Regions from separate parts of the Aneurinibacillus uraniidurans genome, predicted to be linked through region 2. Evidence: riboswitches for the same ligand, from Rfam matches in the RefSeq annotation. Region 2 holds a riboswitch; each other region holds the start of a gene.
The links. Region 2 has a riboswitch for S-adenosylmethionine ahead of PO771_RS03130 (sugar ABC transporter substrate-binding protein). Riboswitches for the same ligand answer to the same signal wherever they lie in the genome.

Region 1 (10,195 bases), 1.2 Mb from region 2:
AGCAATTGAAATGGGTTGATTAGCTTTAACACAGGTTTCCACGAATTGTAGATATCTTTTATCTAATTCCTCAGACCGCGGATAAGCAATTTCTGAAGGCTCCTGGTAAGCTCCTTTAACAATCCGTATTCTCCCTTGATAATTCAGCAATTCATTTATATCCTCAACAGATCGCTTTAAGTGGACTTGCAGGGTAATCCCTACATTAGAATGAGATTTAGCAATACGCTTATAAATATCCAAAATTTGATCTGTCTTTGCAGATTCCTCCATACTTATCATAAGATAAAGTCCCTTTTGCTCAGCCTCTTTTGCTATTTCATCCAAATACTCAAAGGCAATATCAGGATTCATACATAAACCAATATGAGATAAATCAAAAGATATAGTGGATTGAAAGCCATTTGAATCTACTTCCTTCATAAGTTCAATAAATTCATCCTTAGCTTTACGACATTCCTCTTCTGTTGTCGTGTTTTCACCTATGTATTCAAGAGACACGAGGTATTCTTTAGATAATAGCTCGTTTGCTTTTACTATCGCCTCTTTTCTTGTTTCCCCTGTTACAAAACGTTGAGAGGCTCGAAGAAATAACGAATACAGGTCTTTTGATTGTTCAATATAAGCCTTTATTTTCTCGTTCCTGGCAATGGATTTTAGAGCCTGCACAAATTCTTTTTCTCCTGTGGAAATCATTTAGAAACACACCTTCCGCTTGAATTTTATGAACTTTCTTTTTATAAACTATCATGTTAAAGTGGTTTCAAGTAGAACCATTTCTAATCAGTTTTTATAGGTCCACTTTCTTGTGAAAAGGAGTTTATTATGCTTTGGCTTTCTATTGATAGAAACTTAGATGCATCCCTGACAAGGCAAGTTTATGAGCAAATACGATTTCAAATTTTAAATGGGATTATACATGTAGGAGAGAAATTACCATCAACAAGAGAGTTGGCTTCTGAATTGAAAATATCGCGAAATGTTATTTTGGATGCCTATGACCAACTGTTCGCTGAAGGTTTTATCGAAGGAAGTCGCGGTTCAGGAACCTATGTTTCTGAAGGGACATTTTTAGAGGACACAAGTAAGTATGAACTTGTTGTACCTCAGCAGGAGGAAAGCAGCGAGGAAAAGACAAGCGATTTGATTGACTTTCGCTCGGGGATTCCAGCATTAAACCTTTTTCCGAAGAAAAAATGGTCGCAACTTACCCAACGAATGCTAGCCGACCATAACGACTTTATTTTTGGTTATGGTCATCCAGAAGGACGAATGGAGCTTCGAGTGGCGCTATGTAATTATCTTCATAAAACAAGGGGGATTCGTTGCTCTCCAGAACAACTCGTTATCACATCTGGTGCGACTCAAGCATTGTCCCTTGTGTCAAAGCTTCTTCTTACTAAAGGTGATGAAGTATGTATTGAAGATCCTATTACTCATGATATTCAAACCATTTTTCAACAGCCTGGTGTATCTCTTTACCCTGTACCAGTAGATGAATTTGGCATGATTACCGATATGCTACCTTCTAATAAAAAACCAAAGTTTATTTTCGTTACCCCTTCTCATCAGTTTCCACTTGGAGGTACATTGCCCATTCAAAGAAGAATCCAATTGATTCAGTATGCGAGAGAATCCGGGGCTTATATTGTAGAAGATGATTATGATAGCGAATTCCGTTACGCAGGACCTCCCGTTAGTTCATTACAAAGCTTGGAGCCGGAACGCGTGATTTATATCGGAACAGTTAGTAAAATATTATCCCCCGCACTACGAATCGGATATTTGATTCTGCCACAAAATTTAATTCACCATTGTCGAGAACTGAAATGGTTTAATGATCTTCATTCTCCAACTTTCGAACAACTAACGCTGGCTGTGTTTGTTAAAGAAGGTCATTTAGAACAACATATTAGAAAGATGAAAAAAGTATATCGAAAACGCCGTGATTTCCTTATTACTTGTTTACATGATTCTTTTTCAAAAGGGCTAAAAATTTATGGAGATTCGACAGGATTGCATATGGTTGCGGCATTTGATAATGTTCATTTTTCTGAGGAAACTGTACGTAAAGTAGAGGAAAGTAACATTCGTATTTACCCAGTTGAAAAGCATTCTATACGCAAAGGAAGACACCAAAATAAAATTATACTAGGATATAGCAATTTATCGCCTGATGAAATTAAAGAAGGAATACGCAGGCTTGCTATGTATGTTTAGTCTTTTAGAAAAACATAGGCAGCAAAGATAAGAGAAGGGATGAGCATATTACTTCATTATGCTCATCCCTTCTCTATACTGTTAAATTACTCCGCTACGTTCTAGATAAGCAATCACCTGATCAACTGATTGCTCCAGCGTCTGTCCAGTGGTCTCAACAATCAGCTCAGGCTGATCCGGCTCCTCATACGGGGAAGAGATACCCGTGAACTCCGGAATCTCACCTGCACGCGCCTTTTTATACAATCCCTTTGGATCACGTGCTTCACATTCTTCTAACGCACAACGTACATAAATCTCAATAAACTCTCCTTCTTCTACCAGCTGGCGAGCAAGCGCCCGATCTGATAAATACGGAGAGATAAAAGCCGTTAACACGATTGCCCCTGCATCAACAAACAGCTTTGCAACCTCCCCGATACGGCGAATGTTTTCTGTCCGATCCTCCGGGCTAAAGCCAAGATCACGATTGATCCCATGTCGAATGTTATCCCCATCAAGCAGGTACGTACGTAAATTTCGCTCATACAAACGCTGCTCTACCGCATTCGCAAGCGTCGATTTACCTGCACCAGACAAACCGGTAAACCACAATACCGCACTTCCGTGTCCATTCAACTTCCTCCGGTCTTGTTTGGTTACGGCTGCTGTGTGCCAGATGATATTCTGATTATGTTCAGCCACCTTTATACCTCCCCATGTGATGCTACTGCAATTTTCATACCGCGAATCAGCACATCGACAACTTCCCGGCGGCTAAATTCTGGTGGTGGTGCTTCACCATTACTGAGCATCTCACGCACTTTCGTACCGGAGAGAATCAGGCGGTCTTCCGCACCGTGCGGACATGTTTTCGTAGAAGCCATGTTCCCGCACTTTTTGCAATAAAAGCTATGTTCAAAGAAGAGCGGCGTAATACCGAGTTCTTCCGCTGTAAAATTACTAAAAATAAGCTGGGCATCATATGTGCCATAGTAGTTTCCAACACCAGCATGATCGCGTCCCACAATGAAATGTGTGCAGCCATAGTTTTTGCGAACCATCGCATGGAAGATCGCTTCACGTGGTCCTGCGTAACGCATAGCTGCCGGGAATACCGCTAAGAACACACGGTCAAGCGGATAATAATTCTCAAGCAGCACCTGATAGCTTTCCATGCGGATATCTGCCGGAATATCATCCGATTTGGTTTCCCCAACCAGCGGGTTCAAGAATAGACCATCGACAATTTCAAGTGCCGTTTTCTGAATGTACTCATGGGCGCGGTGCACCGGGTTGCGCGTCTGGAATCCCACTACCGTTTTCCAGCCACGCTCGGCAAATGCAGCTCGCGTCTCAGTCGGATTAAGATAGAACGAAGCGAACTGGTCTTTCTCCGGGCGATTCACAAGAGTAATCGAGCCCGCCACATATACATCCGGGCGCTCAAGCAGTTTCGCTACGCCTGGGTGAGCGGTATCAGCTGTGCCATATACATGTTCCGCTTCTTTTTGTTTATCCGGTGTGTACAATTCAGAAATCTCGATTACACCATATACCGTACCATTGTAGACGAGCTTTGCTTTTTCACCTGCTTGTAAACTTTGTGCTTTGTCCTCCGTAACAGGAAGTGTGATCGGTATGCTCCACACCGTTCCGTCCGCTAAGCGCATCTCCTGCACAACTCGCTCATAATCGGCTTTGTTCAGAAAGCCTGTTAGCGGGCTGAAAGCTCCGATTGCCAACAATTCCAGATCAGATAGCGCAAATGCATCCAGTTCAATTTCTTGTGTAATGGCTGTTGTGTTGTAAGAAAGATCAACTCGGTTTATCAGTTGACCTCCATGTGGTTGACTTGTGCTCATATTCTCCGCTCCTTCTTCCTTTATAAATGCAATCCGCATTCGGTCTTGCCTGTGCCGCTCCAACGTCCATCGCGGGAGTCTCCCCTGCCTTCTACTTGTTGCGTACACGGAGCGCATCCGATGCTCGGGTAATTTTGATCGTGCAATTTGTTGTACGGAAGCTCATATAATCGAATATAGTTCCATACGTCTTCCCATGTCCAATGAATCAATGGGCAGATCTTAACAGAATGAAAGCGATGATCCTGATTAATAAACTGTGTGTTTGCCCGTGTCGGTGACTGCTCGCGGCGCAAACCGGACAGCCAGGCGATAGCACCTGTCAGCACGTCTTCTAACGGTTTAATCTTGCGCAGACGACAGCACACATCAGGGCTGCTCTTCCACAATTCAGCTCCATGCTGTTCTTCCTGCTCAGCAAGGGTCAGATCCGGCTGCTTCATTTCAATCTGCAGCTTCGGATACTTCGCCCGCACTTCTGCAATCACGTCATACGTTTCAGCAAAATGAAGATTCGTATCAAGGAACACAATACGCGCATCCGGTTTAACCCGGCTGATCAGGTCAATCAGCACCATTCCTTCTGCACCGAAGCTACAGGCATACACCAGATCATCCTGGAACTGCCCATATGCCCATTTCAAAACATCAAGTGCGTCTTTGCTTTGAAGCTGATCATTCAGCTCCTTATACTGCTCCTCCGTAAGCGTTTCATACGATACACTCATTCTCAAATTCCCCCTCCCTGATCATGAACAGCACTTTTCTCCTGTCGGATGGTACGGGACAGACTGAGCAACCCAATCGTAGCCACAAATACGCTTACGATTACGATCAGCACGTATGGATTCGGCTGTAATAGCAGATTTACCATCGCATACGATACGACAAGCGATGTCACAGGGGACACGACCCATACCTTGATAATCTGGCGGATCACATTTTTCTGCCATAGACGGAATCCATTCTCCGCCGTGCCAACACCAAGAATAGCGCACGTCGTTGCCTGGACAAGCGGCACTGGAATACCAAATACAGACGCAATAATAACCAGCAGTCCACCTGTGAACGAGACGACACTTCCTTGAAGAAGAGAGAGCGATGTAATTTTCTTGCCGTTCGTCTCCAGTACTTTTCCACCGAGCAAAATTGCTCCCAATGCTACGAACAGGCCACCAATCCAGATACCTGCTTCCGTCGTCATAATTTTGGCACCGACAAGCGGACCGACGGCATTCGCTACATTGTTCATCCCGGCTGAGAATGCTTCAACCGCACCACCTGTTACCAGCAGATAACTAAGCCAACGCCGCCAGCTTCCCTGCCCCTGCAAAGCCGGCCACTTCTGCTCCGCTCGCCCAATCAGCTTGCCAAGTGTAAAGGCAATCCCAAATGCTACGATTGGAACGAGAATCCAGAACGAAATGATAACCGCTAGCTTGGCGACGAACACCTCCCGATAAGCAAGCCCAACTCCTACAATCGAGCCAACCGTTACTTCACTAGTCGAGAGCGGTATTCCCATCATATTGGCGAAAAACAGCGTTAGCGTAGCCGACGCAAGAATTACGATCACCGTCTGCACACTAAGCAGATGGGTCGGAACGATGCCGCCGCCAATCGTCTTCACCACTTCTCCGCCGCCAATCACGGCACCTAACAGCGCAGCTACGGCCACAATCACCATCGCCAGACGCTTATTCCGAATCGCCCCACCACCATACGCAGCGCCCATCGAAGCGGCGGTTCCGCTCGCTCCGATGTTCATAGCAAAAAACAGTCCGACTCCGATAGCAATATACGTAAGCATTATGCTTCCACCACGTAGCCGCGTCCCGGCCCTGCTAGTTTCTTCTCAATAATCGCAAGCTCTGCCACTGGCTTGTTCGGAATAAAGTAGCGCTCTAGCTCATTCTGTGCACTTTGAAATGCCTTTTCTTCATTTTCATGCAGGATGACAAGCCCCGCTGTTGTTCGATCCTCAAAGATTACTTCAAATTTGTACAGAAACACGGTTCTTCCCCCTTTTTCACCATCCGCGCTACCCGATCAGGTTACGCCAGCTGCTGAAGCACAGCTTCTACTCGCTCGGAGAAGGTTTGCGTTCCAACTCGCTGCGCGAAATGGAAGAAACTTTCCCCATCCTGCTTCTCTTCTTTATAGAACGCTACAAGCTGTAAGACGACATGCGGCAATTTATCCGCCAGAATACGTCCTTTTAGCTTCTCATTAAACTTAGCTTCCAGCCCTAATGTACCGCCAACAAAAACATCGAACGCCGCCTGCATACCATCGTCTGTCTTCACCAGCGCACCCTGGAATCCAATATCAGCAATATTCCGTTGACCGCAGGAATTCGGGCAGCCGATCATATGCATACGGATCGGTTCATCCAGCTCAATGTTTTCATCCAGGAAGGAAGCAAGCTGACGCATTCTTTCTTTCGTCTCCACAAGTGCAAGATTACAAAACTCGTTGCCCGTACAAGAAACCGCAAAGGCTGTGAACTGCTTCGGTTCCGGAGTTAGACGCTCAAGTGCACGTTCTTCCAAAAGTGCCGCCACATTCGCATCCGGAATATCTGTAAGCACAATGTTCTGGGAATTACATGTGCGAAGCGAGCCGTTACCGTACTCATCTGCCAGACGTGCCAGTTCTTCTAATTCATTTGCATCCAGACGGCCAACCGGAACGGAAAGTCCAACATAGTTCAGCCCTTCCTGACGCTGTTTGTGAACACCTGTGAAATACCCTGCATTCCAGCCGATTGTCCGGTCGTCTCCGGCTGTTTCCAGCTCACCTGTTTTCTCTTTCAATACAGACAGGAATTTCTCAGCTCCCCAATCTGCGACAAGAAACTTAAGTCGCGCATGATGGCGCTTCTCACGGTAGCCATAGTCACGGAAAACTTCCGTAACCGCAACCGATACGTTGACCACTTCCTCTGGACGGATAAAGGCGTCCAGCTTTTGTGCCAAATACGGGCGTGCTGACAATCCACCGCCGACCCAAATATGAAAGCCGATCACTTCTTCCCCATCGATCACTTTCGAAGCCGGAGTAAACGCCAGGTCATTAATTTCAGCGTGACCTGCATTGTACACATTAGATGAAATAGAAATCTTATATTTACGCGGCAGATTCGAGAAATCACGATTCCCAAGGAATGTATCACTCAACTGCTGTACAAGCGTTGTTGTATCAATCAACTCATACGGATCGATTCCTGCCAGCGGATTGCCGACAATCGTCCGCGGACAGTCTCCACATGCTTCAAAGGAAGACAACCCAACCGCCGCCAGTCGGTCAAAAATGTCCGGTAACTGCTCTACTGTCAGCCAGTGAAACTGGATCGCCTGCCGCGTTGTGATATCAACGAGATCACGTCCATAATCACGGGCAATGCCTGCAAGCGTACGCGCCTGCTCCGCAGACAAAATGCCAGATGGAATTCGGACCCGCATCATGAAGTACCCATCGCTTTTTGGCTTCTGCTGATAAACCCCTGCCCATTTAAACAAATCCATGTCTTCTGCTGGAATGGAGTCAAATCCATTTTTGGAAAAGTTGTTTCGGATATCCTCAATAATATCCAAGCCATCTTTTTGAAGCTTCACAAGTTCCATCTTGTTCAGCTTCTCCTTATTCGCTTCCCATACTGGTGTGTATCCCATCGTCATCTCCCTTTCTTCTATTGAATATGTGCCGAGCCAGCTGCGGCTGCGACTTGCGGCAGGCGGCGTATCAGCCCCTGCCCGCTACTACTATTGCGAACGATGTGCTGCTTCGATTCGAACCAAGCCAACTTCTCACGTAGTTTGACTACATCACCCACGATAATAATGGCCGGGGATGTAAAGCCCGTGCGCTTCACATCATCCACAATGGTCGCAAGCGTGCCAACGAGCGTATCCTGCTGATCGATATATGTCCCCCAGCGAACCAGTGCCACGGGGGTATCATCCCTACGGCCATGAAACACCAATGCGTTTACAATCTCCGGCAGATTCCCTACTCCCATATAAAAAACGAGCGTATCAACCGCTGTCGCCAGCTTTTCCCACTCAATCGTTGGCGACTTTCCTGCTTTTGCATGACCGGTGACGATAGCAAACGATGAGCCATGCTCCCGATGTGTCACCGGAATACCTGCATATGCCGGAGCAGCAATGCCTGCTGTCACACCCGGAACAACTTCAAACGAAATGTTTGCTTCTACACAAGCTTCCGCCTCTTCTCCCCCTCGCCCGAATACGAACGGATCTCCTCCCTTCAGTCGTACGACTTGTCGGCCTGCTTGTGCATAACGCACCAGTTCCTGATTGATCTGCTCCTGCGGCATACTGTGATTGCCTGATAATTTTCCACAGTACACAAGCTCGGCTCCGTCCCGTGCATATGTCAGCAGATGAGGATGGACGAGTCGGTCATATACAATCACATCTGCCTCTCTAATCAACTCTGCACCTCGTACCGTGATTAACTTTGGATCTCCAGGGCCAGCTCCTACCAGATATACTTTTCCTTTCCGCATCTGTCTCCCTCAATTCTTCAAGTATTTTTATGAGATTAATCAGCTTATAACGTACAAAAAGCCCTTCCTCGTAAGAGAAGAAGGGCGTAATCACCATAATGGCGTTCCCTTCTTCCTCATCTTCAAGCGTACGCTACTGGAATTGGCACCGTTCAAACCACTGCGGTTTAATGGTTGCCGAGGCATCATCGGGCCAGTCCCTCTGCCTCTCTGGATAAGAAAGAAGAATTCGTATTCGTTTAGTTGGTTTTATAATTGAATCTGATTATATACGCACTTTTTAGAAACATCAAGACTTTTATTTAATTCATAATTGATAATATTTAAGTCATATTAGACTTAAAATCTGCGTTTTTTGCGTGAAAACTCTTTGTTTTTCTTCTTTTTTAAGTTTGGCATCATTATTGCATAGTTTTATATTGCAATTACACATATAGGAGGTCCTTACCCATGTCTTATAAATTTGCCAATGTAAAAACACCAGTGCCAGGCCCAAAAGCACAAGAGCTTCTCAACCGTCGCCTACAGTACGTTCCAAAAGGCGTTAGCTATGGCATTCCTACATTTGTAGAACGCGCGGAAGGCGCACTCCTTACTGACGTAGACGGCAACACATTCATCGATTTCGCAGGCGCAATCGGTACAATTAACGTTGGTCACTGTGCACCAGAGGTAGTTGAAGCCCTGCATGATCAAGTTGATAAATACATTCACACAGGCTTCAACGTAATGATGTACGAACCATACATCGAACTCGCAGAACGCCTGGCAAAACTTGCACCAGGAGATCATGACAAACAAGTTATGTTCCTTAACAGTGGCGCAGAAGCAGTAGAAAACGCGGTTAAAATCGCTCGTAAATATACAAAACGCCCGGCTGTTATCGTATTCTCACGCGGTTTCCACGGTCGTACACTGCTGACCATGTCCATGACAAGCAAAGTAAAACCGTACAAATACGAATTCGGTCCGTTCGCATCTGAAATCTATAAAGCACCATACCACTACTCCTACCGTCGTCCAGAAGGCATGACAGAGGAAGATTATGACACATACATCCTCGACGAATTCAAAACATTCCTGAAAGGCGACGTTGCACCAGAAATGGTTGCAGCCGTTGTAATGGAGCCTGTACAAGGTGAAGGCGGCTTCGTCGTTCCATCTAAAAAATTCGTACAAGGCGTAGCAAAAATTTGTAAAGAGCACGGCATGTTATTCGTAGCCGATGAAATTCAAACTGGCTTCTGCCGTACAGGTAAAACATTCGCGATTGATCATTTCGATGTTGTACCAGATCTGATGACGATCTCTAAATCATTAGGTGCAGGTCTACCAATCAGTGGTGTTATCGGTCGCAAAGAAATCATGGACGCAGCAAACCCAGGCGAACTCGGCGGCACATACGCAGGAAGCCCACTCGGTTGCCGCGCAGCACTGGCTGTACTTGATATGATTGAAAAGCACGACTTGAATGCACGTTCTAACGCAGTTGGCGCTAAAGTTATGGATCGCTTCAACCGTCTTGCTGAGAAATACGATATAATTGGAGATGTGCGTGGCCTCGGCTCGATGTGTGCCATTGAATTTGTTACGGACC
Region 2 (10,195 bases):
CAAGTACAATGAGGAGGAGGAAGGTGAAGGAAACGATGAATAAAGATAAATCCTCTTCGACGCGCAATCAGATTTTGCATATGTTAAAAATTAAAGGTTCCATGACAGTAGGGGAAATGGCTCAGGAGCTTGAGATTACAGAGATGGCCGTGCGCCGTCATTTAAATACGCTTGAGAGAGACAAATACATTCAGACACGTTTGCTTCGCCAGGCCATGGGCCGCCCGACTAATGTGTACTCGCTTTCGCAGGAAGCAGATAATATGTTCCCGAAGAACTATCAGGATTTGACTCTTGAAATTCTTGGTGATATTGAAGAGCTGCAAGGAGCGGAGATGGTGGAAGCGTTATTCCGCCTGCGTCAGCAGCGTCAGGAGAGCTTGTATCGGGATGTGGTACCCGAGGGTAGTGATTTTGAGAAGAAGCTTGAGATGCTGGCCAGAATGCAGAATGAGAAAGGCTACATGGTTGAGGTGAAAAAGGATGAAGAGACCGGACGCTATATCCTGGTCGAATCAAATTGTCCGATTTTCGATGTAGCACGGGAGTATACATTTGCTTGTAACTGTGAGAAGACGCTGTTTGAGAACATTTTGGAAACGCGAGTGGAGCAGGAGCAGTGTATGGCAACTGGCGGCGATAACTGTGTATATGTAATTGATCATAAAAATGATACTGCGGAAAATCGCAAGTCATAAAGTGAAATATAGCTCTGTGGATCAAAGGATCTGCAGGGCTTTATTTTTTGGCTTATTATGGTATTATTTTCATAAAAAAGAGAGTAAGAGGAGAACGAATAAAATGAAAAAAGTATGGACGATCGGAAGTATACTGACATCTATCCTGGTAGGAACAGCGGCACCTGTAGCGCTTGCAGCACCTGCAGTGGCAGTAGCAACTATCCCTGTACAGGTAGAAGTAGACGGAAAGAAGGTAGCGACTCCGGCGGGAATGGATGTGATAGATGGACAGGTCATGGTTCCGCTGCGCTGGGCGGCAGAACTGGCAGGTGCTCGCTCGGTACAGTGGGATGCGAGTAAGCGTGATGTTAGGATTGAGGCACCTGAATCATATGAGAGATTTTCTCAGCTACGCTCGTACATAAGACTGGGAGCGGCTCCTGCGGAATGGGGAACGTACTTATGTCAGTTGCCAGATAGAATGAATGCAATCCCACGTCCAAAACTTTCGGATCGAGCACTTGTGCTGGATCTGGAGATAGATAAGATCCAGCAAATGGAACAGGAGAATAAGAGCCTGCCTCTACGTCGGGAAGTAATCAGTATTACGATGCAATATGCTGGACAGGATCATCCGTATGCTGTATATAGTGCGAAATTTGTGCAAGGCCGGGTATACGTTCCAATGGATTGGCTGAACCAATTATTTGGAGCAGACGTAACATACGACAAGGAGCGGGGAGTGCTGGCGATCCAGTTCCCGAATCTACAAGAAACTAAGCGACAAATCGCTGAGATTGAAGCGGGGCTTGTCCCGGCTTCTCCTGATGAGACGATTGCGTTATGGGGACGCGGTTTGCAGACGCGAACCGGCACACTTCTGTATGCTGCGCTGTCGAATGAGCTTCGTGATCGGGCGAGAGTTGACTTGCAGGCACGTAATTGGGTAACCGGGGGATCGAGTCCACATGCAGGCAAGATTACGGTGCAGGATAAGAAGCAGTTGGATGCTGATACATGGGAGTATACGCTGATTTATCCGGAAGTAACGTCTGGATACATGGCAAACTATCCAAACGTAACACCTGCTGACATCGTGGGGACGTGTACAGATAAGTTGGTGGTGAAAAAGCAACGTACAGGAGAAACGGAAGGCTGGTTTATTGCAGAAGTGAAGCAATCAAACGAGTACTATGGGCCTGTTTTTGCGGAAAAAAGAAAGGAATGACATGTATGGGGAGTTTAAAGGAAAGTGCCCAAAAAGTACAAAATAAACTTATTGAGTTAGGCTATACAAATACGGTTGTAGAATTACCAGATAGCACTCGAACGGCTCAGGAAGCGGCAGAAGCGATAGGCTGTGAAGTTGCTCAAATCGCGAAATCGATCATTTTTCGTCTTAAAGGGTCCGATAAGCCACTGCTCGTAGTCGCTAGTGGGATCAATCGAATTAATGAAAAACAACTGGCGAAACAGCTTGATGACAAATTAGGAAAAGCTGATGCAGATTTTGTACGAGAACGTACAGGATTTGTAATTGGCGGGGTAGCACCGGTAGGGTATTCAGAATCGATTATGACACTGATTGACGAGGATCTTTTTCAATATAATGTGTTATGGGCTGCTGCTGGACATCCTAAAGCGGTATTTCAATTAACACCGGAAGAATTAGTACAAATGACAAAGGGGCAAGTTGTTTCTGTGAAATAAGAAATAGACATGTAGTGGCTATATGGTACAAGAAGCCGATTTCCATAACTGACAGGAAATTGGCTTTTTTATGTATACAATTGCGCAGCGTATAAAATTCTTGAATGGTTCTTTTACGGCTTATGTGACAATTTTATGCTTGACTTAGAGCTAACTCCAGGTTGTAGAGTAGACCCATAAAACATACCTAGGAGGAAGAACATGTATACAATCGGTCAGGTAGCAGAGCAAACAGGGTGGAGCGTGCACACACTTCGTTATTATGAAAGGATTGGTCTTATCGATTCTCCGGTACGGAAAAGCGGGGTGCGGATGTATACAGAGTCTGATATACAGTTCCTTCAGTTTTTGCGGTCACTAAAAAATACAGGCATGTCATTGGAAGATATGATGGAGTTTACGGAAGATGGGTGCATTCGAAATTTACTTGCGGAACCAGACGAGAGTCTACTTCCGCGCATCACTCGAAGAAAGGATATTCTATCCCGTCACATAGCAAAAATGAAAGCGCAGGTAGAAGAGATCCAGACGGTGATTCAGTTTACGGAGGAGAAGTTAAGCGTGTATGAAACGATGCTTCTGACAAAAAGGGAGGCGGCGAAATGAAAGGTAGCATTTATTTAAAACTGTTCGGCTTCTCGCTTATGACAGGAGCTACTTTTCATCTAGCCCCCTATGTGATGCAGTATTTCTCAGCTGCTGGCGCGGCAGGCTGGCGCTTCGGTCTAGCAGCAGGTAGTATGCTGCTTTTGTTGATCGACAAAGAAAAACTATCAGGGTATACCATTCGGAAAAATGCTGGAGCATATCTTTTCATGGGAATAACAGGGGTTTTCGGCTTTAACACACTGTTTTTTCTCGGCATGGAACAGACCTCACCTATCAATGGAGCACTTATCATGGCAACCAATCCACTCGTGACCATGCTTCTGGCTCGTATACTGTTGAAGGAACCTGCTTCTACACAACAAAAAGTAGGCGGGATTCTGGCGTTTATTGGCGTATTTCTTGTTATTACAGGCGGTTCCTGGGATGCGATTCGTCACTTGCATTTTTCTGCGGGAGATATGCTGATCATGGCGGGAAATATATGCTGGGCCTTATACGGTATTATCGGAAAGGGATTTGTCCGGGACAGCACGTCTCTACAAACTACCGCATATACGATGACAATTGGAGCCATAATGCTTATGTTTATAGCTAGTCGAACATCGGCCCCGGTACCGATTTCGTCTATCCCCCTGACAGCGTGGGCCGCGATTGTTTTTATGGCGCTAGGTATGAGTGTACTCGGATATATCTGGTGGAATGAAGGGGCGGCACGCATTGGCATTAGTCGAGCTGCCTTGTTCTTCAATCTTGTTCCGGTCGTTACCTTGTGCATTTCCCTGGTACTTGGGATGGCAGTAACAGGCGTACAAATAATCGGATCAGCACTTGTCATTGCTGGTGTGCTGTATGCATCTGGTATAACTCAGATCGCTTCGCAAAGAAAACCGATGCAAAATATCCCTAAATCAGATTGTACGGTCTAATCTAGGGATACGGATTTTTTACAAAGAAAACATAACCTGCGTATCAGTAACAAGATCTCTGATTTCCTCAATGGATGAAATCGATTCACGTCTTAAGATGAGCTCTCGTCCAATGGCGATGGCGAGCTTTTCCGAGTGAGCGCGTACAGTCGGATCTTCAATGCTTTCAATGTCCCATACATGGGCGAGGCCGACGATGCGGCGGATCGTTTTGCAGCCCGCATAACCAAGTGTATCTTGCAGAAGTCGACGCACATAATCATCCACATAGCTTGGGACAGCGGCACTTGATTCGATCGCTTTTTCGGCCCACAGTGTACGGAATTCTGCTTCAAATGTAGTCCATATGTCTGTAATCGTATCAAGCAGATACGCCTGGTATGATTCACGTTCCTGCACATTAGTGGCATGACCTTCCTGTGCCACATAGTTCAGCAGCAGGTTAGCAATGACTGCACCGATATCGAAGCCCATTGGACCGTAGTAGGCAAACTCCGGGTCGATAACTTTCGTGTCTTCTTCTGTTACCATGATGCTTCCTGTATGCAGATCACCATGCAGCAGTGCCTGCGTGCGCGTGAGAAAGCCTTCTTTCAGCTTTGCGACTTCCAGTTTCAATGCGTCATCATGCCAGAGTGCTTCTGCTTGTTCACGAATAAGCGGATTGAAGCTGTTCGTTGCTGCATCGTAATACGGATCGGTAAACACGAGGTCTTCCGTAATTTTGCATAATTCAGGATTAGAGAAGGAGACAACACGTTGTTTCTTCTCGTACGGATGCAATGCCAGATCAGACGTTAGGAACAAGGTGCGCGCCAGAAAAGTACCAATATGATTTGCAAAATTCCGATAATACTTGCGAGCAACAAGCCCTTTGCGCATAATTTCGTATGCAGACAAATCTTCCATTACGGTAAGGGCCATTTCGATGTCATAGTGGTACACTTTCGGCACGAAACCAGGACATAGCTCATCTTGGAGAATTAATGCTTCGCTTTCGATACGGGCACGGTCAAGTGTGAGCGGCCACGATTCTCCGACGACACGTGCATACGGAAGAGCCTGCTTGAAAATAATGCTTTTGTTTGAAACCTCATCCTGGATATGGAATACGAAGTTTAGGTTTCCATCCCCAATTTCACGGCTTGTAAGCTTTGCATCGGCTGGGAACAAGCCGGGGATGTTGCGCGCGTATTCTACTGCTTCTTGTTCAGTAAGCATACGGTATGTGGACATAAGTTCAATCTCCTCTCTAAACAAAAAACGCCCCTCTTGGTTAGAAAGAGGGACGTGTACATGTGTGTGCATCCTTATCTTTCAGAACCGTTGTTCTGCGGGAGTTGGCACCTTACTGTTCATGCAGCAGGTTGCCGGGTGTCATCGGGCCCGTCCCTCGACCATCTCGTGATAAGTCAATCCAAATGTAACAGTCGTACGAATTATTTGTCAAGAGTGAAAATACGCGAGAGTGAAAAAAGTGAGAGTAAAAAAGCTTGGTGGTGGCGGAGGGGATGGTAAAAACTCAGAGGGGATAAACGCTGGGGTTGCCATCCTGATTCGCTCTACTGGAGAAAAAGCTGGGTAGGGAAAACAAAAGGACGGGTTCGTTCTCTTTTGCCATCCCCTCTACCAACGAAACTTTTTCTCTCTGCGTTTTACTTTGTGAAAGAATAAAAAGCTAGAAGATCAAGAGATGTGCTTGGTTTTGAGTTATATAAAGCTATGCCGGTATGGGAGAAGGAATGAGCAATGAACGCTTTTACGCGTTGCTCATTCCTTCTCCCATACCCGCCGCCACACTTTATACAGGCTCAAGAATTCCAAGCACTGCTTTAAAAGTTTGTGAAAAAACTTGTTGACAGAATAATTTGGTAGGCGCTATGATTAGTTCCAACAAATCACATACGCAATTCGATTTTGACTCTCATCGAGAGAAGGCGGAGGGACTGGCCCGATGATGCCCGGCAACCTGCCTGTGTTCGCACAGGCAAGGTGCTAATTCCTGCAGGAGTAATCCTGGGAGATGAGAGGCTACCGATGCTTTATAAGTGGGGGCCTCTCTTTGTGTACCAAAGAGAGGCCTTTTATATTTATCACAAGTAAAAAGGGGAGTATGAGCATGGTAACAAAGACAAAACAACTCATTGCCGTTCTGCTGATTACGCTACTGGCAGCGTTCGCAGCAGGATGCGGCCAACAACCGGCTGGCGGAACAGGTGAAAAGAAAGAAGCCGCAACAGGGCCACTTGCAGGAAAGCGGATCGCGCTTGTTATGCAGCAAAATCTCGGTACCTTTTCTTCTCAGTACATTAGTGGGGTCAAAACAGAAGCTGAAAAATTCGGCGGACAGGTAACGGTGTTTGCAGCGGATAACGATCTTGGACGTATGTCTTCTAATCTGGATGCAGCCATTAACCAGAAGTTTGATGCGATTTTGATTGACCACGGTACACCTGCCGCTCTGCTAAATGGGGTACAAAATGCTGTTGCCAAACACATTCCGGTTGTCGTATTCGATGCCGACGTTAAAGCTCCGGGCGTAACGGTTCTGCAGCAAGACGATAAGCAACTGACAAAATTAACGCTGGATAAACTCGCAAAAGATGCAGGTGGCAAAGCTAACATCGTAAAAATCTGGGTAGCGGGCTACGCACCGATGGAACGTCGTCAGGCTGCTTACAAAGAATTTATGGCTAGCAACCCTGGTATCAAAGAAGTAGCCACATTCGGTGCGGCAACACAAAACACAGCACTGGATACACAGGCACAGATGGAAGCGATTCTGAAAAAATACCCGAACAAAGGTGAGATCACCGCAGTATGGGCAGCGTGGGATGAATTCGCAAAAGGTGCAACTCGTGCGATCGAGCAAGCTGGACGTACGGACATTAAAGTATACGGCATCGACATGAGCGACGAAGATCTACAGATGATCCAAAATCCGAATGGTCCATGGGTAACATCAGCAGCGGTAGACCCGAAAGACATCGGACGTGTACAAGTGCGATATGCGGCACAAAAAATTCATGGCGATAAAACACCGGATAATGTGGTGCTAAACCCGGTAGTAGTTAATCGTGAAGAACTTCCGAAAGAAAAAGTAACAACCGATCAACTGAGTCAGCATATCAAAGCGTGGGGCAACAGCACGCAAGGCATAGCAGACTGGATGAAAAAATAAGCTAGGGGAGGCCCTGCCTACTTTTATCAAGCAGGTGGGGCACATTCCTTATCCGAGAACCAGCAAGGGGGAGACAAGATGGCACAGCAGGCAGCACGTCTTATCATGACAGACATTACAAAATCGTTTTCCGGCGTGCCAGCACTTCAGGGCGTTAGCCTGACCGTACAGGCTGGTCACATTCATGCGCTGCTCGGCGCAAATGGAGCAGGAAAAAGTACACTGATGAAAATACTTTCCGGCGCGTATCAGACAGATGGCGGGATGATTGAACTCGATGGACAGACGCTATCAATTAGCAGCCCGGCAGATGCTAAGGCACAGGGCATCCACTGTGTGTATCAGGAAGTAGATACAGCGCTCGTTCCATCACTGACCGTGGCGGAAAATATTTTACTCGACCGAGGACCAGAACGTGGCAGACGTCGTTTTCTGAACTGGGGCTCCATGTATAAAGAGGCGGACGACATTTTACGTAGGATTGGCTACGAGATTCCGGTGCGTAAGAAGGTGGAGGAGTTAACGCTTTCGGAGAAACAGATTGTCCTTATTGCTCGAGCGGTGTCACAACAGGCGAAATGCGTGATTTTCGACGAGCCAACAGCCCCTTTAAGCATTGAGGAGGCAGAGCGTCTGTTCCGGATTATGAATCAATTGAAAGACGAGGATGTTGCTTGTATTTTCATCTCACACCGTCTTCCAGAAATTATGCAGATATGTGACACCGTTACCGTTATGCGCGATGGCTGCCATATTTGGACGAAGGCAAAAACGGATATTGACATTCCAGAAATTGTCGAAGCGATGCTCGGTGCATCCTTTACCGAAGAATACCCAAAAGTGAAGACGGTCATTGGTGAGACGTTACTTGATGTGCGAGAACTGCGTCGAGGTACCAGGGTACGCGGAGTAGATTTTACGGTGCGAAGCGGCGAAATTGTGGGGGTTGTCGGATTAGTGGGTGCCGGTAAAACAGAATTATCCCGTCTCTTATTCGGTGCAGATGCAGCGGATGGAGGAGAGATTTTGTTGCGCGGCAATGCCGTGCGCCTGCGCGAACCGGCGGATGCAGTAAAAGCCGGTATCGTGCTCGTACCAGAAGAGCGACGCAAAGAAGGCATTCTTGTAACGGAGAGTGTACGGACGAATCTCACGCTACCCGTGCTTAAAGCGTTTAGTCGAAGCGGATTCGTTCAGCGAAGTCGGGAAAAAGCACATGCCCAGGCGATGATTACTGACCTTGGAATTAAAACGCCGCATGAAGAAGAAACCGTGGGATTTTTAAGCGGTGGCAACCAGCAAAAAGTCGTGATTGGTAAATGGCTGGCGACAGATGCCGATGTGTTTTTGTTCGATGAGCCGACTAAAGGAGTCGATATTGGGGCCAAACGTGATATTTTCAACCTGATTGGCAAGCTCGCACAGGCGGGAAAAGGGATTGTGTACTTCTCCTGTGAAATCGCAGAGATTGTTGGCATCTCAGATCGCGTGCTCGTTATGTGTGATGGACGCATTGTCAAAGAGCTAGTGGGGCAAGACGTTACACCAGAGACGATTTTACTGTATGCAAGTGGAGGAACGGACTGATGAATAAAGTACTGGATTTTTCGTATAAGTATGGGGCTATTCTTGTTATTGTGGCGGTGCTTGTGTTTTTTAGCATCGTTAACCCGAATTTTCTTACGTATGACAACTTGACTGATATTTTACGCTCGATTTCCATTACAACACTGGTAGCGATTGGTGTCACGTTCTCGCTCATTGTGGATGGATTCGATCTATCAGTTGGTTCAACGGTGTCGCTCGTTACAATGGTTACGGCATCATTAATGGTATGGTATCAGCTACCGCTCATACTGGTTATTCTGATTCCGCTCGCATTAGGTGCACTCGTCGGACTGATCAATGCTTTCCTCATCGTGAAAATCCGTATTCCGGATCTGTTAGCGACATTGGGCATGCTGTATATCATTGCAGGCTTGCATAAAACATACAGCCAGGGCTTCTCGATCTATAACAATATGCCATTGCCGGATGGCTCGGTTGCACCAGGTGTGCTGAGTCAATCTTTTCTCTGGATTGGCCAGGGAAAAATTGTAGGTGTTCCCGTGCCAGTTGTGATCATGCTGATCGCGGTTTTCACTGTACACGTATTTCTGACGTATACACGTGCGGGTCGTGTGCTCTATATTACCGGGGGCAATCAGGAAGCGGCACGCCTGAGTGGGATTTCGGTTAATAAAGTGCGACTTGCAGCGTATGTGTTGTCCGGTGTGTTTGCTGCACTCGGAGGCATTTTGTTTACGGCACGAGTTGGTTCCGGTCAGATTGATGCCGGATCTCCACTTTTAATGGAATCGGTGGCAGCAGCATTCGTTGGATTTTCTGTATTGGGAGCGGGGAAGCCGAATGTGATCGGAACGTTTTTTGGAGCAGTGTTGATTGGGCTTCTATTGAACGGTCTGACGATGTTGAATCTGCCGTATTACGCATTTGATATTATCAAAGGGCTTGTACTCGTATTTGCGCTGTCGATTACGTATATTCATGTGTATCGCAAAAAAGTGTAGCGAGTAGACGAAAAAGACAGGACAGTCTCAGTAGCTTATGAGATTGCCCTGTTTTTTTTCATCTGTTTTTCTATACCGTAAATTTTTTTAAGTTTTGTTCCAGGCTTTCTGCAAGTGTAGATAGTTCTCTCGCACTCGCGGTCATTTCTTCTACACTAGCTGCCTGCTCTTCTGAACAGGTAGCTACTTGTTCGGAGGCAGTTACATTCATTGTAGTGATCCGGGCAATTTCATCGACCGCTCTGTACATGTTCTCGATATTCCCTTTAATATGTACCAGTACATTCTTAAGGGAGGTTGTCTCTGCTTCGGTTTGCTGCGCCATTCGTACAATGTTATCTAGAGACTGTCCTCCTTGTTCGATGATGTGAACTTGTTGTTTTACGGCTGTAAGACCGTTTTCCATAGCGTGGGTTGTTACGATTGTTTCGGTTTGAATATCCTGAATCAGATGTGTAATTTGTTCAGCTGATTTTTTCGATTCTTCTGCTAGACTGCGTACTTCATCTGCGACAACGG
Region 3 (10,195 bases), 1.2 Mb from region 2:
TGGAATAAATAAATCATCGACTGTCACGGCGAGTGTATGAGCCAATTCAAAAGCTAGTTTTAGCGTCGGGTCATACTTATTGTTTTCAATTGCGTTAATGGTTTGGCGAGAGACGCTGCAAAGTCGCGCTAACTCATCTTGTGAGATTCCTTTTGCTTTGCGAAGTTCACGAATGTGGTTCTCCATTGTTCACCACCCTTATGTAAAAAACTTTTTACATTCCCATTATAGAAGTAAACGATAAATAATGTCAAAAACTTTTTACAAAAATCTAAATGGTCAAGAACACACTTTGTTTTAGGATATGAAGAACATAGAAGAAAGTAGCCTGGAAACAGTGTTCACAGGATTATAACTTGACCTATTCTAGCCAATTCCATAGAATGACGAGTATATATGGTCTGGGGGGTATAGGTAAAATGAAACGATTCAGCAGCACAACACGCATGTGGCTAGGCGCTGCTTTATGTGCTGTCCTGATTGCTGTCGGTGGATACTGGATGTACATGTACACAGCCAAGTCCGGTGGAATGCCAGAAGAAGGCATGGACATGTCGGGTACACACGCGTCAGCACATTCAGAGAGTGGAGAGCATGAAGGGATGGAGCACGTTACACCGTGTACAGAATTTGTGCCGGATACCGTGAAGCGTCCGATAAAAGAATTTACACTGGTCGCGCAGACAAAGACCATTCAGCTTGCTTCCGGTGAAAAAGTAGAAGTGATGACGTACAATGGCACAGTTCCTGGACCGGAGTTACGTGTACAGGTGGGGGATCGTGTTCGCGTTCATCTGAAAAATGAAATGAAAGAATCAACAGCGATTCACTGGCATGGTGTAGAACTTCCATGCTCTCAGGATGGGGTAGCAGGCATTACACAGGATGCAGTGAAGCAAGGAGAGAGTTACACATACGAGTTTGTCGCGCAACGTGCCGGAACATTCTGGTATCATTCGCATCAGTATAGTGCTGAACAGGCAAAAAAAGGGTTGGCAGGCAAGTTAATCATCGAGCCAAAAGAAAGGAAATATGACCGTGATTATGCGGTCATGCTGCTAAAGCTTTTAGATACGTACTACATGGTAGATGGAAAAGAAAAAGTTCAGACATTTGCGGCGAAGCCAGGTGAAATGGTTCGTGTTCGTCTCATCAATGCCGATAATTTCACACATAACATGACAGTCGTTGGTGCTCCGTATCAGCTTCTTTCCATTGATGGGTTCGACTTGAATGAACCAACCAAAATTGAAAATAAGCTGGTTGCCATTGGTGCAGGCCAGCGAATGGACTTCTTGTTTCGCATGCCAGCTAGTGGGTCTGTACAAGTCGTAAGCGGAGATACGGAAGAGAAAGCGCGGCAGTTGCTGCGCATGAATTTTGGTAGTGGTGAGGGAAATGCAGGACCTCCTGCGGAGAAGATTGCCTCATACCCGGTGGTTGATATTTATGCATATGGAAAACCAAAAGCCGATGCGCTCTCCACAATCAAGCCCACCCGCTCGTATGATATGACGCTAGGAGATGCGATCGTAAAAGATGAGAACGGCAATCCGAAGCTTGTGTATACAATCAACGGGAAGGCGGGTATGGACATTCCGCATCTGATGGTGAGAAAAGGCGATGTAGTTAAAATGACATTCCGCAATCCGAGTAAGCTTGACCATCCGATGCATCTACATGGCCATGCATTCAAAGTATTAACCCGGAACGGGAAGCCAATCAGCGGAAGCCCGTTGTATATGGATAATATCCTCGTACGTCCGGGTGAAACGTATGAAATTATGCTCAAAGCGGAAAATCCAGGTCTATGGATGTTGCACTGCCACAACCTGCCGCATGCCACATACGGCATGAGTACGATGATGAACTATGAAGGGGTCAGTACTCCATATCGTGTCGGCGGAAAATCGGGTAACTTCCCGGATTAAGATGAGAATTCTATTGAGGAAATGAAAACAGGAGGGCTCTTCGTAAAGAAGAATCCTCCTGTTTTTTTGTTGTACAAATGTTATGCTTGAGTGCTCGGCTCCTCATAGATCGCTTCCCAGCCTGCTGGTGTAACGAAAATTCGGATACATTTGATTTTACGGTCGTCGCATAGCGTGAACCAGTGACGTGCATAGGCTGGAACCGAAATCAGATCGCCTGGCTCCATGACAACATCGAAGTAGCGACCATCCGTAGCTTTCAGTGTAAAGATGCCGTGCCCATCCACGCAGAAGCGTACTTCGTCGTCTGTATGATGATGCTCGGCTTTAAATTTATCGAGGAGGGCATCAAGGTTCGGAGTAGCATCAGAAAGCACGATAATGTCTTCGGTTTGATAGCCACGGCGTGCGCTCAGTTCAGCGATTTCTGGGCGGAATGATTCGATGATTTGTTGTTTTTGTTCATCAGTGAGCGTGTAGTTTTCTTTCAGTTCACCAGTTAGACGCTCCACACCCCAATTTTCATAAATAACATCTTGTGTTTGCAGATACTGAGCAACTTCGTGTCCTTTTACGATTTGCTCCTGTGTATCACGGAATGTAATGTATGCCATCGTTACTACCCCCTGTATAAAAGTAATAGGATTATGCCTGTACGGCTAAGTGGCGCACTTGCAGCCACTGAAGATGATACGAGAACAAAAATTCAAATGATTCAAGGTGACGTTTTGCTTCGAAGTCATTGCCGCCCCAGGCATAAATGCCATGGTTGCGAATTAAGACTCCAGGGATGCGTGGATCGAGAACATTTTCCACAGCATTCGCAAGTTTTGGGATATCCGCATAGTTTTCGACGATCGGGATGCGAATCTCGGCACCTTCTTCCCAAATTCCGAGACCTTTGATCAGCTCCTGATCACGCAAGGTTACATAGCCGACATCGCCGTATAGCTCAGAGATGAGATTGTTTGCAATCGTATGAACATGGAATACAGCTCCTGCTTTCGGAATGTTACGATAGATTGCGGTATGAATTTGTGTTTCAGCCGACGGTTTAAGCGACGTCGTTTCGTACGGCTTGTTTTCAGCATCGACGACAAGGTAATCATTTGGCGTCGAGAGGGTTTTATCCTTTCCGCTGGCTGTTACGGCAACTAGCAGGGGAGAAGAGCTGATTTTGACTGATAGATTGCCACTTGTACCGGGGAACCAGCCTCGGGCGGCGAAGGTAAGTTTGGCCTGATCCAACTGTTGAAATGCAAGTTGGCGGGCTTCATGTGTGAATGTGCTCATGATGCTCCCTCCGTTTTTACGTGAAGTCGTTTCAGTGCGTCGATACAGTCATAAAAATCAGCAAAGCGGTCGTATGCAATACCAAGCTCTTCGCACTTTTCTTCCAGATACGCACGAGCGATCACCGCATCAGCAATTTTTGCCCCTTCTAGGTCGGTAATGCTGTCTCCGATCACGACTTTGAAATAGTCATCGCTACGATAGCTGCGATTCACAGTTGTTTTACACATGCCGCAGTCCACATCACAGTGCTCATCACATGTATATGGATAGATGATGTTAACATATTCGCCTGTGAAGTCTGCCTTATTGCAATAAATTTTCGGAATACGATCTGCATACGGAGCAAGAATCGGTTCAATGAAGAAGTCGATGCCGTTGCTTGTCACAAGCAGTTCGATTTCATGCGTATGACAGAAGTCGACGAATTCTCCGAAACCAGGTCGAACGACGGCGCGCTGTAATACGAAGTCAGTCATCTCCTGACGCTTCTCACTGGAGATCAGAGCGAAAAGCGCATGGACGCCAGCACGCAGACTTTGTTTTTTAGCAAACATATCATCTACGATACTTTTCCATTCTGGCGGAGCGAATTCAGCCATGATATCAATAATGTTGTCTTTCTCAGTAATCGTGCCGTCAAAGTCGCAAAAGATCACAATTTTTTTACTCATGTTATGCGCCACCCCACTTATCGAGCGCAACTGCAAGCGGAGCGTTATTTGCAGCTGCTTCTCGCAATGTCTGCCCATTTACGACTGCGTCGATGGCAGCACGGAACGCTCGACCACCGTCAGCCGCTCCATTCGGATGACCATGTACACCGCCGCCTGCATTAATGATGACATCTGTGCCGAAATCTTCATATAGTTGCGGCACAAGACCCGGGTGAATGCCAGCAGATGGAACCGGGAAGGCCGGAGCACCTGCGCTTTGTTTAGTCCGGGCGTGGTCAGCGATAGCCAGTGCTTCTTCACGTTCGAGTGCTACCGAGCCATACGGAGATGGATATAGAATGAAGTCTGCACCTGCAAGACGGTTTAGCTTACCAAGCAGGAGCGGAGAGGCGATGCCGTAGTCCGCTGCTTGATAGAAAGCACCTGCAAGTGATGGATGCGCCATCAGCGGCACGGTAATATCCGGGTCAGCAGCAAGACGATGCAAAATTTCGAAGCCATATGGCAGCACATTCAGCAGCAGGCAGTTTGCTCCGTTCTCAATCGCATATTTGGCACGGTCAACAATTTCATGTACTGGACCAGTCAGATTGGCTGCGTACAGCACAGGGCGTCCAGCCTGTTCGATGATTCGGTTATAAGCAGCCAGACGTTCTTTTAGCGGAGCGCGATCATCAACAAAAAAGATTTCGTCGTCTTTGACAAGATCCACTCCACCTTCAATTTGCGCGGCGAACTGTGTTTCCAGGTCTTCAAGCGGTAGGCCGAGACATGATTTAAAGATGCTCATCAGAAGTGGACGATCGTACACACCAAGTTTCTCTCGGATGCCTGTAATGCCGAATTTTGGTCCAGGAAATTGAGCAAGCAGGGAAGGTGGGAATTCAATATCGAGCAGTTTGATTTTTCCATCCATCGACAGTTTGCCGAACACGGTTGTGAGCAGAGCCGGAATATCGGCTGTAATGTTGCCAGCCGGATAATTGATCGCAATTGTTCCTTGCTGGATGCCATTTACTTCGCGCTCAATCTGAACATCCGCTACACTTCCAAGATAGGGTGCGAGCAGTTCCTGGCGGGCAAGTGGGAGATCAGTCCAGCTGCCGACCGTCATACCGACCGCGATGCCCTGTGCTTTTTTATATAAATCTTTACCTTCTGTCTGATACGTTACCGTAATGAATTCACTCATAGTTTATAACCAGCCTTTCTCACGGAATGGTATACAAAAAACGCCCTCCTTCAGAAAGAAAGAGGGCGCTAACATACAAAATAAGGCGTCAATCTTATCTTTCAGAATGAACTCATTCTGTAGGAATTAGCACCTTTCCTTTTCACCAAGAATGGTGAGCTGGCAGGTTGCCGGGCGTCATAGGGCCAGTCCCTCAGCCTTCTCGCGATAAGCGTTTTCGTACGATTTGAAATTATATTTCAAATTCTAAGTGGTAAAGAATAATGTGTCAACTATCTTTTTTAATTTTCTTCCCCGGTATGTGTGTGATACGCGTATACAAGCTTGTTTAAATGTTCGAGTTGATTGGCATACTCGAGCATCTCGGATACGACCGGGAACAAATGGAGCCAGTGTCCGTCATCTTCTTCCTCAGGTGTATGTTTAACTTTTGGATAGAGGGACATGAATTCATGCAGGAGACGTTGGTTTTCTTCATAAATGGGCTCTGGCATCTGACCGGTATCACGCGGCTTGAGTACTCCCTCATACAGCATGAGAATGTCCTGGTGATACGTAGTTAATTCTTCAATCTGTTTCTGGATGAGTGGGAACAAATGATGATCCGTCTCGAAGGAAGAATAAATATGCCGTTCAAAGGTGCGAAGCATATCCATTTCCTTATAGAGTACGACCAGCATCTGTCGGAATATGACCAGTTTTTTGCTGCTAGAATATGTAACTTTGCGGAAGCGAGTTACTTCTTCTGTGTATAAGTCATATAGTGTTTCTACGCTTTTAAATCCTGTTTTAATCTTGATTTTTTCCGTCCGGAACGCTTTTTCTTCCATTTCATTATGGATCAGTGTTCGCATAAGCAAGGAGAATTTCTCACTTAGTTTTGTTACCTCGTCAAGCAGGCGCTTCTCATAGCGAGGTGGCAAGAATACGGCATTCACGAGTGCCGCAGAGAAAATCCCGATGACAGTTAGAGAAAAACGGTTCCAGGCAAACATCAAATCGTTGCCTGTCTGTGTCTCCATAACAGATACAACCGTTACGATACTAAGAACAAGACTCTCTTCGAGTTTTAAGCGTAAATTAATCAGAATGACGATCATGACGACGACACCGACAATGATCGGTTCTGACCCTAGATAATACGCAGCAGCCACACCGAGCACAGCTCCGATTGCATTTGCTTCTAACTGTTCACGTAATTGCTTCCAGGTGCGGTACAGTGTCGGCTGAATACTGAGCGTAGCAGCAATTGCAGCAAGGGCTGGTGGCTTTAGTTCGAACCAGTTGCAGACGAACAGAGCGACGATGAGGGCAATGGCTGTTTTGATAATACGGGCTCCGACTCGCATAGATCCTCCCTATATAGTTGTCTAATAATGTATAGTACCACGAAATATGGATAGAAGTAAGGAGTTTATTTAGATGAAAAAACAAAGGCAACCGCTCCTGGGAGAGAGCGGCTGCCGGTAAAGGTGGTAACTCACACTGCAAGTTGGGAGCTGTGCAGGTGAAAAGGAAACACAATTATTCAGTAGCAATCGATGGATCAGCCTGTTCTTTCACTGGCGTCAGCATCATAAAGTGCTCGCTTGCATTTGCAAGCAGGCGTGCGATGTCTGCTGCTTTTTCTGGCTGTCCGCTTGCTTCAAGCTCTGCGATATATTCGCCAAGCAAGTAAGCTACGTCTTCTTGGCCTTTTGCATTCAGCGGCTGGATCGTTACTTTAGCCGCTTTAGCCAGACGACGTTTAATGGCTGCTTCGTCGAGGCCTAATTCTGGCTGGATGCGAAGGTATACAGTACCGCCAGTCATACCAGAGCACATCCATGGACCTGGATCACCCATTACGAGTGCGCGGCCATTGGTCATATATTCAAACGCAAAACCTTTGATATTGGCGCGTGCGCCAATACCGCCAGCTGCATCATTTAATGGTTGTTTTAATTCTCCACCGATAATGACATCGGCTCCAGAGAGACGAATGCAGGCGCGTGCATCTGCGTTACCCTGTACAATGTACAAACCTTTTTGTGCGCCATAGCAGAAGCTTTTGCCCACGGAGCCGTTGATGAATTCGCCGCGTGTATTTGGTGATTTCATAATCGCCACACGTCCACCGAATCCAGTTTTACCGACGCCATCTTGTGCACCGCCCTGTACGCGGATGGATACACCTTCTGCATTGAAAGCTGCGAGACCATTGCCTGGTACACAGCCATTTGCAAATGTGAGCGAGACTTCCGGCAGATTTACATAGCTGCCATCCAGGTATGGTTTGACACGGGCACCGGAATAACGGCTTCCGAGCACACGCTGATCACTTAATACGTTTGTGAACGTCTCGTTGATCGGTGCATTTGGTGAGGCGTAGCTGTCCTCTTCTTCGATAATTTCACCATTCGGCGCAACGAGTACACGAGCTTCAATTGGTTCAGCAGGAGCGAATGGAGCGCTTGTCAGCATAGCGGACAGGTCCATCTGCGCCAGACCATGAGTTTGTACCAGCATATCTGCACGACCAACCATATCCTGTACACGGTCGAAGCCAAGTTCAGCTGTAATCGCACAAAGTTCTTCACCAATTGATGTAAATAGGCGTTTCAGATTTCCGACTGCTACGTCAAATACACGCGGTACGAATCGACGCAGGCCGTGCTCTTGCGCTTCTTCTACGGACTCGATCTGTGTTGCGATCCCGACATGACAAGTATCGAGGTGACAACCGCGGCATGTTGTACAGCCAACAGCCAGCATAGCCAGTGTACCGAAGCCAACGCGGTTGGCACCGAGTAAGATCAGTTTTGCTACATCGTGTGCACCTTTCACACCGCCATCTGCCCACAGTTCTACTTGATCGCGTAATCCGGCTTCGATCAGAGCAGTATGTGCTGCTTTTACGCCGATCTCAACCGGCAGACCTACGTGTTGAATGGCGTGGACACGGGCTGCCCCGGTACCACCATCGAATCCGCTGAGTGTGATGTAGTCTGCACCTGCTTTGGCAACGCCGACTGCGATGGTTCCGATGTTTGGTACAATCGGTACTTTGATACAGACTTTAGCCTGGTGGTTCGCTGTTTTTAATTCAGTTACAATTTGTGCCAGATCTTCGATCGAATAAATATCGTGGTTATTCGACGGAGAGATCAAGTCAGAACCGAGTGTAGCGTTACGAGCTGCGGCAACTTTTGCTGTTACTTTTCTGCCCGGTAAGTGACCGCCTTCACCTGGTTTTGCCCCTTGACCGATTTTGATCTCAAGCAAGTTGGTCGAGTTAGCAAGCTCGACGTTTACCCCGAAGCGTCCGGATGCAATCTGTTGTCCGCGTGTTCGTGGATATTTGCCCAGCATATCTTTAATTTCACCGCCCTCACCGTTGAGGCTGATCATATTTAATTGGTCAGCTGCTTCGGCATAAGCGCGGAATGCCGTTTCGTTTTGTGAACCGAACGACATCGAAGAGATGAGGAACGGCAGACTGTGTTCACCGATCGTAGTATCTACCGTTGTTGAGTCGACGGATTTTTCTGCTTTTTCTATAGCAAAGTCGGCTAAATGACGAATCGAGAGCGGATTTTCTTTTTCCAGCTCGATCAATTTATCAGCGAATTCGCGGTATGGAAGGCTACCGGATGCTACTTCCCCGATTGATTTCCAGACGCGCGGCCACATATGGAAAACCTTCGCTGGTCGTGCCTCGTCTGTGCCGAATTCTTCGTAACGTGCTTTGCTGTCTGCTTCCAGGTCGGCAAATGATGTACCGGATGTATTGCTGCCGCAGAAGTTTACGATACCTAGTACGTCCGCCACTTCTGTATGCAGACCGATGGAGGAGAACAGGCGGGCATAGCCACGAAGTTCATGAATTCCGATCGTTGAAATAACTTTTTCAAGACCTTTCGTCAGCGTGCTATACAGATTCTCTACCGCTTGTACTTCTCCTTTTGCATATGCAACAGTAAACAGGAGGTACGGAGATACCGCATCAGCTCCTAGACCAAATGCAATTGCAAGGTCATGCAGATTGCGAATCGCAGCAGAACGAAGTACAAGACTTACCTGACGACGTAAATTGCCAGATGTGGATGGAGCTGTTTTGAGTGCCTGATCTACTTTGGAGATGACCAGATGTGGATCAATCCAATACTGTTCATCCTGATGAGAAGCACTATCATCAAGTAAAATGACACGAGCGCCCATTTGTGCGGATTGTATCGCACTGGTTGCAATCCGGTCGAGTGCTTGCGGAATTGTTTCGCCTGCTGTGAAAAACACTGGAAGGATATGCTCATGGTCACCGAAATGTTCCATTAATTGTTCAACAGAAACGGTATTCAGCTTATCAGCAAGTTCTTGCATTTCTGTACCTTCAAGCAGGAGCGGAGATGGAACTTCAATGCTGGCAGTGAGCGTTCCGTTTTGCGGGAACAGATCAGGACGTCCACCAAGTACCATACGTGTCGAGAAATGCTCAATCTCACGTTCACGGTCAATCGCTGGATTGGTAACGACTGCTACACTCTCTTTAATGAAGTCAGCCAGATTCTGACGTGCACTAGAAATGGCTGCAAGCGGTGCATCATGACCGAGAGAACGAATGGGTTCGGCACCGTTAGTAGACATTTGTTCAGCGAGTTGAATGTGCTCGCGCTCCCAACCAAATGCTGCATACTGTTGATTGTTTACAGATTCAAGAACATCAAATGGTGCCTTTGCTTTAGCTATTTTCGGGAATGAAAGTTGTGCGCGGAAGCCTGTAAAATCTGCGCGTTTCCCGGATCGTTCTAGAATGCTATTTTGTACATCGCTGTGAGAGAGAACGGTAATCGGCTGTCCTGGATTCAGTTGTATGCCGACTTTCTCACCCGGAGCCAGCGCTTTTGGTTCACTTACCATTTCATAAACCGGGATTACGCCCTGTTCAGAAGAGAAATATAAGGATGTTTCGCTTTCAACCATCCATACTGGACGCAGTCCGAGTGCATCGACACTGAAAATACATTCATTGCCGTAGCGGGAGATGATTCCAGCTGGGCCTTGTGCATAATGCCCCCATGTCTGACGGTAGTATACATATAAATCCTGCAGTTCTGGACGCAGGT

Region 1: linked by a shared signal. The riboswitch ahead of cobA (uroporphyrinogen-III C-methyltransferase) and the one ahead of PO771_RS03130 (sugar ABC transporter substrate-binding protein) in region 2 are both predicted to bind S-adenosylmethionine.
Region 3: linked by a shared signal. The riboswitch ahead of PO771_RS16315 (2,3-diketo-5-methylthiopentyl-1-phosphate enolase) and the one ahead of PO771_RS03130 (sugar ABC transporter substrate-binding protein) in region 2 are both predicted to bind S-adenosylmethionine.

The regions. Positions count from the first base shown of each region.
Region 1 is NZ_CP116902.1:3,287,878-3,298,072, forward strand. It holds gene PO771_RS16440 (proline dehydrogenase family protein) at 1-696, opposite strand, end outside; gene pdxR (MocR-like pyridoxine biosynthesis transcription factor PdxR) at 826-2,220, shown strand; gene cysC (adenylyl-sulfate kinase) at 2,302-2,904, opposite strand; gene sat (sulfate adenylyltransferase) at 2,907-4,064, opposite strand; gene PO771_RS16460 (phosphoadenylyl-sulfate reductase) at 4,085-4,792, opposite strand; gene PO771_RS16465 (sulfate permease) at 4,795-5,874, opposite strand; gene PO771_RS16470 (DUF3906 family protein) at 5,874-6,077, opposite strand; gene PO771_RS16475 (nitrite/sulfite reductase) at 6,119-7,738, opposite strand; gene cobA (uroporphyrinogen-III C-methyltransferase) at 7,756-8,598, opposite strand; SAM riboswitch class I at 8,712-8,819, opposite strand; gene gabT (4-aminobutyrate--2-oxoglutarate transaminase) at 9,049-10,195, shown strand, end outside.
Region 2 is NZ_CP116902.1:601,482-611,676, forward strand. It holds gene PO771_RS03100 (helix-turn-helix transcriptional regulator) at 36-698, shown strand; gene PO771_RS03105 (stalk domain-containing protein) at 802-1,908, shown strand; gene PO771_RS03110 (YbaK/EbsC family protein) at 1,914-2,390, shown strand; gene PO771_RS03115 (MerR family transcriptional regulator) at 2,592-2,996, shown strand; gene PO771_RS03120 (DMT family transporter) at 2,993-3,925, shown strand; gene mtnK (S-methyl-5-thioribose kinase) at 3,944-5,161, opposite strand; SAM riboswitch class I at 5,233-5,339, opposite strand; SAM riboswitch class I at 5,847-5,955, shown strand; gene PO771_RS03130 (sugar ABC transporter substrate-binding protein) at 6,045-7,106, shown strand; gene PO771_RS03135 (sugar ABC transporter ATP-binding protein) at 7,185-8,693, shown strand; gene PO771_RS03140 (ABC transporter permease) at 8,690-9,676, shown strand; gene PO771_RS03145 (methyl-accepting chemotaxis protein) at 9,747-10,195, opposite strand, start outside.
Region 3 is NZ_CP116902.1:3,260,355-3,270,549, reverse strand. It holds gene PO771_RS16340 (helix-turn-helix transcriptional regulator) at 1-186, opposite strand, end outside; gene PO771_RS16335 (multicopper oxidase family protein) at 420-1,931, shown strand; gene PO771_RS16330 (1,2-dihydroxy-3-keto-5-methylthiopentene dioxygenase) at 2,012-2,545, opposite strand; gene PO771_RS16325 (methylthioribulose 1-phosphate dehydratase) at 2,577-3,224, opposite strand; gene PO771_RS16320 (MtnX-like HAD-IB family phosphatase) at 3,221-3,898, opposite strand; gene PO771_RS16315 (2,3-diketo-5-methylthiopentyl-1-phosphate enolase) at 3,900-5,093, opposite strand; SAM riboswitch class I at 5,185-5,307, opposite strand; gene PO771_RS16310 (FUSC family protein) at 5,375-6,442, opposite strand; gene PO771_RS16305 (glutamate synthase-related protein) at 6,618-10,195, opposite strand, start outside.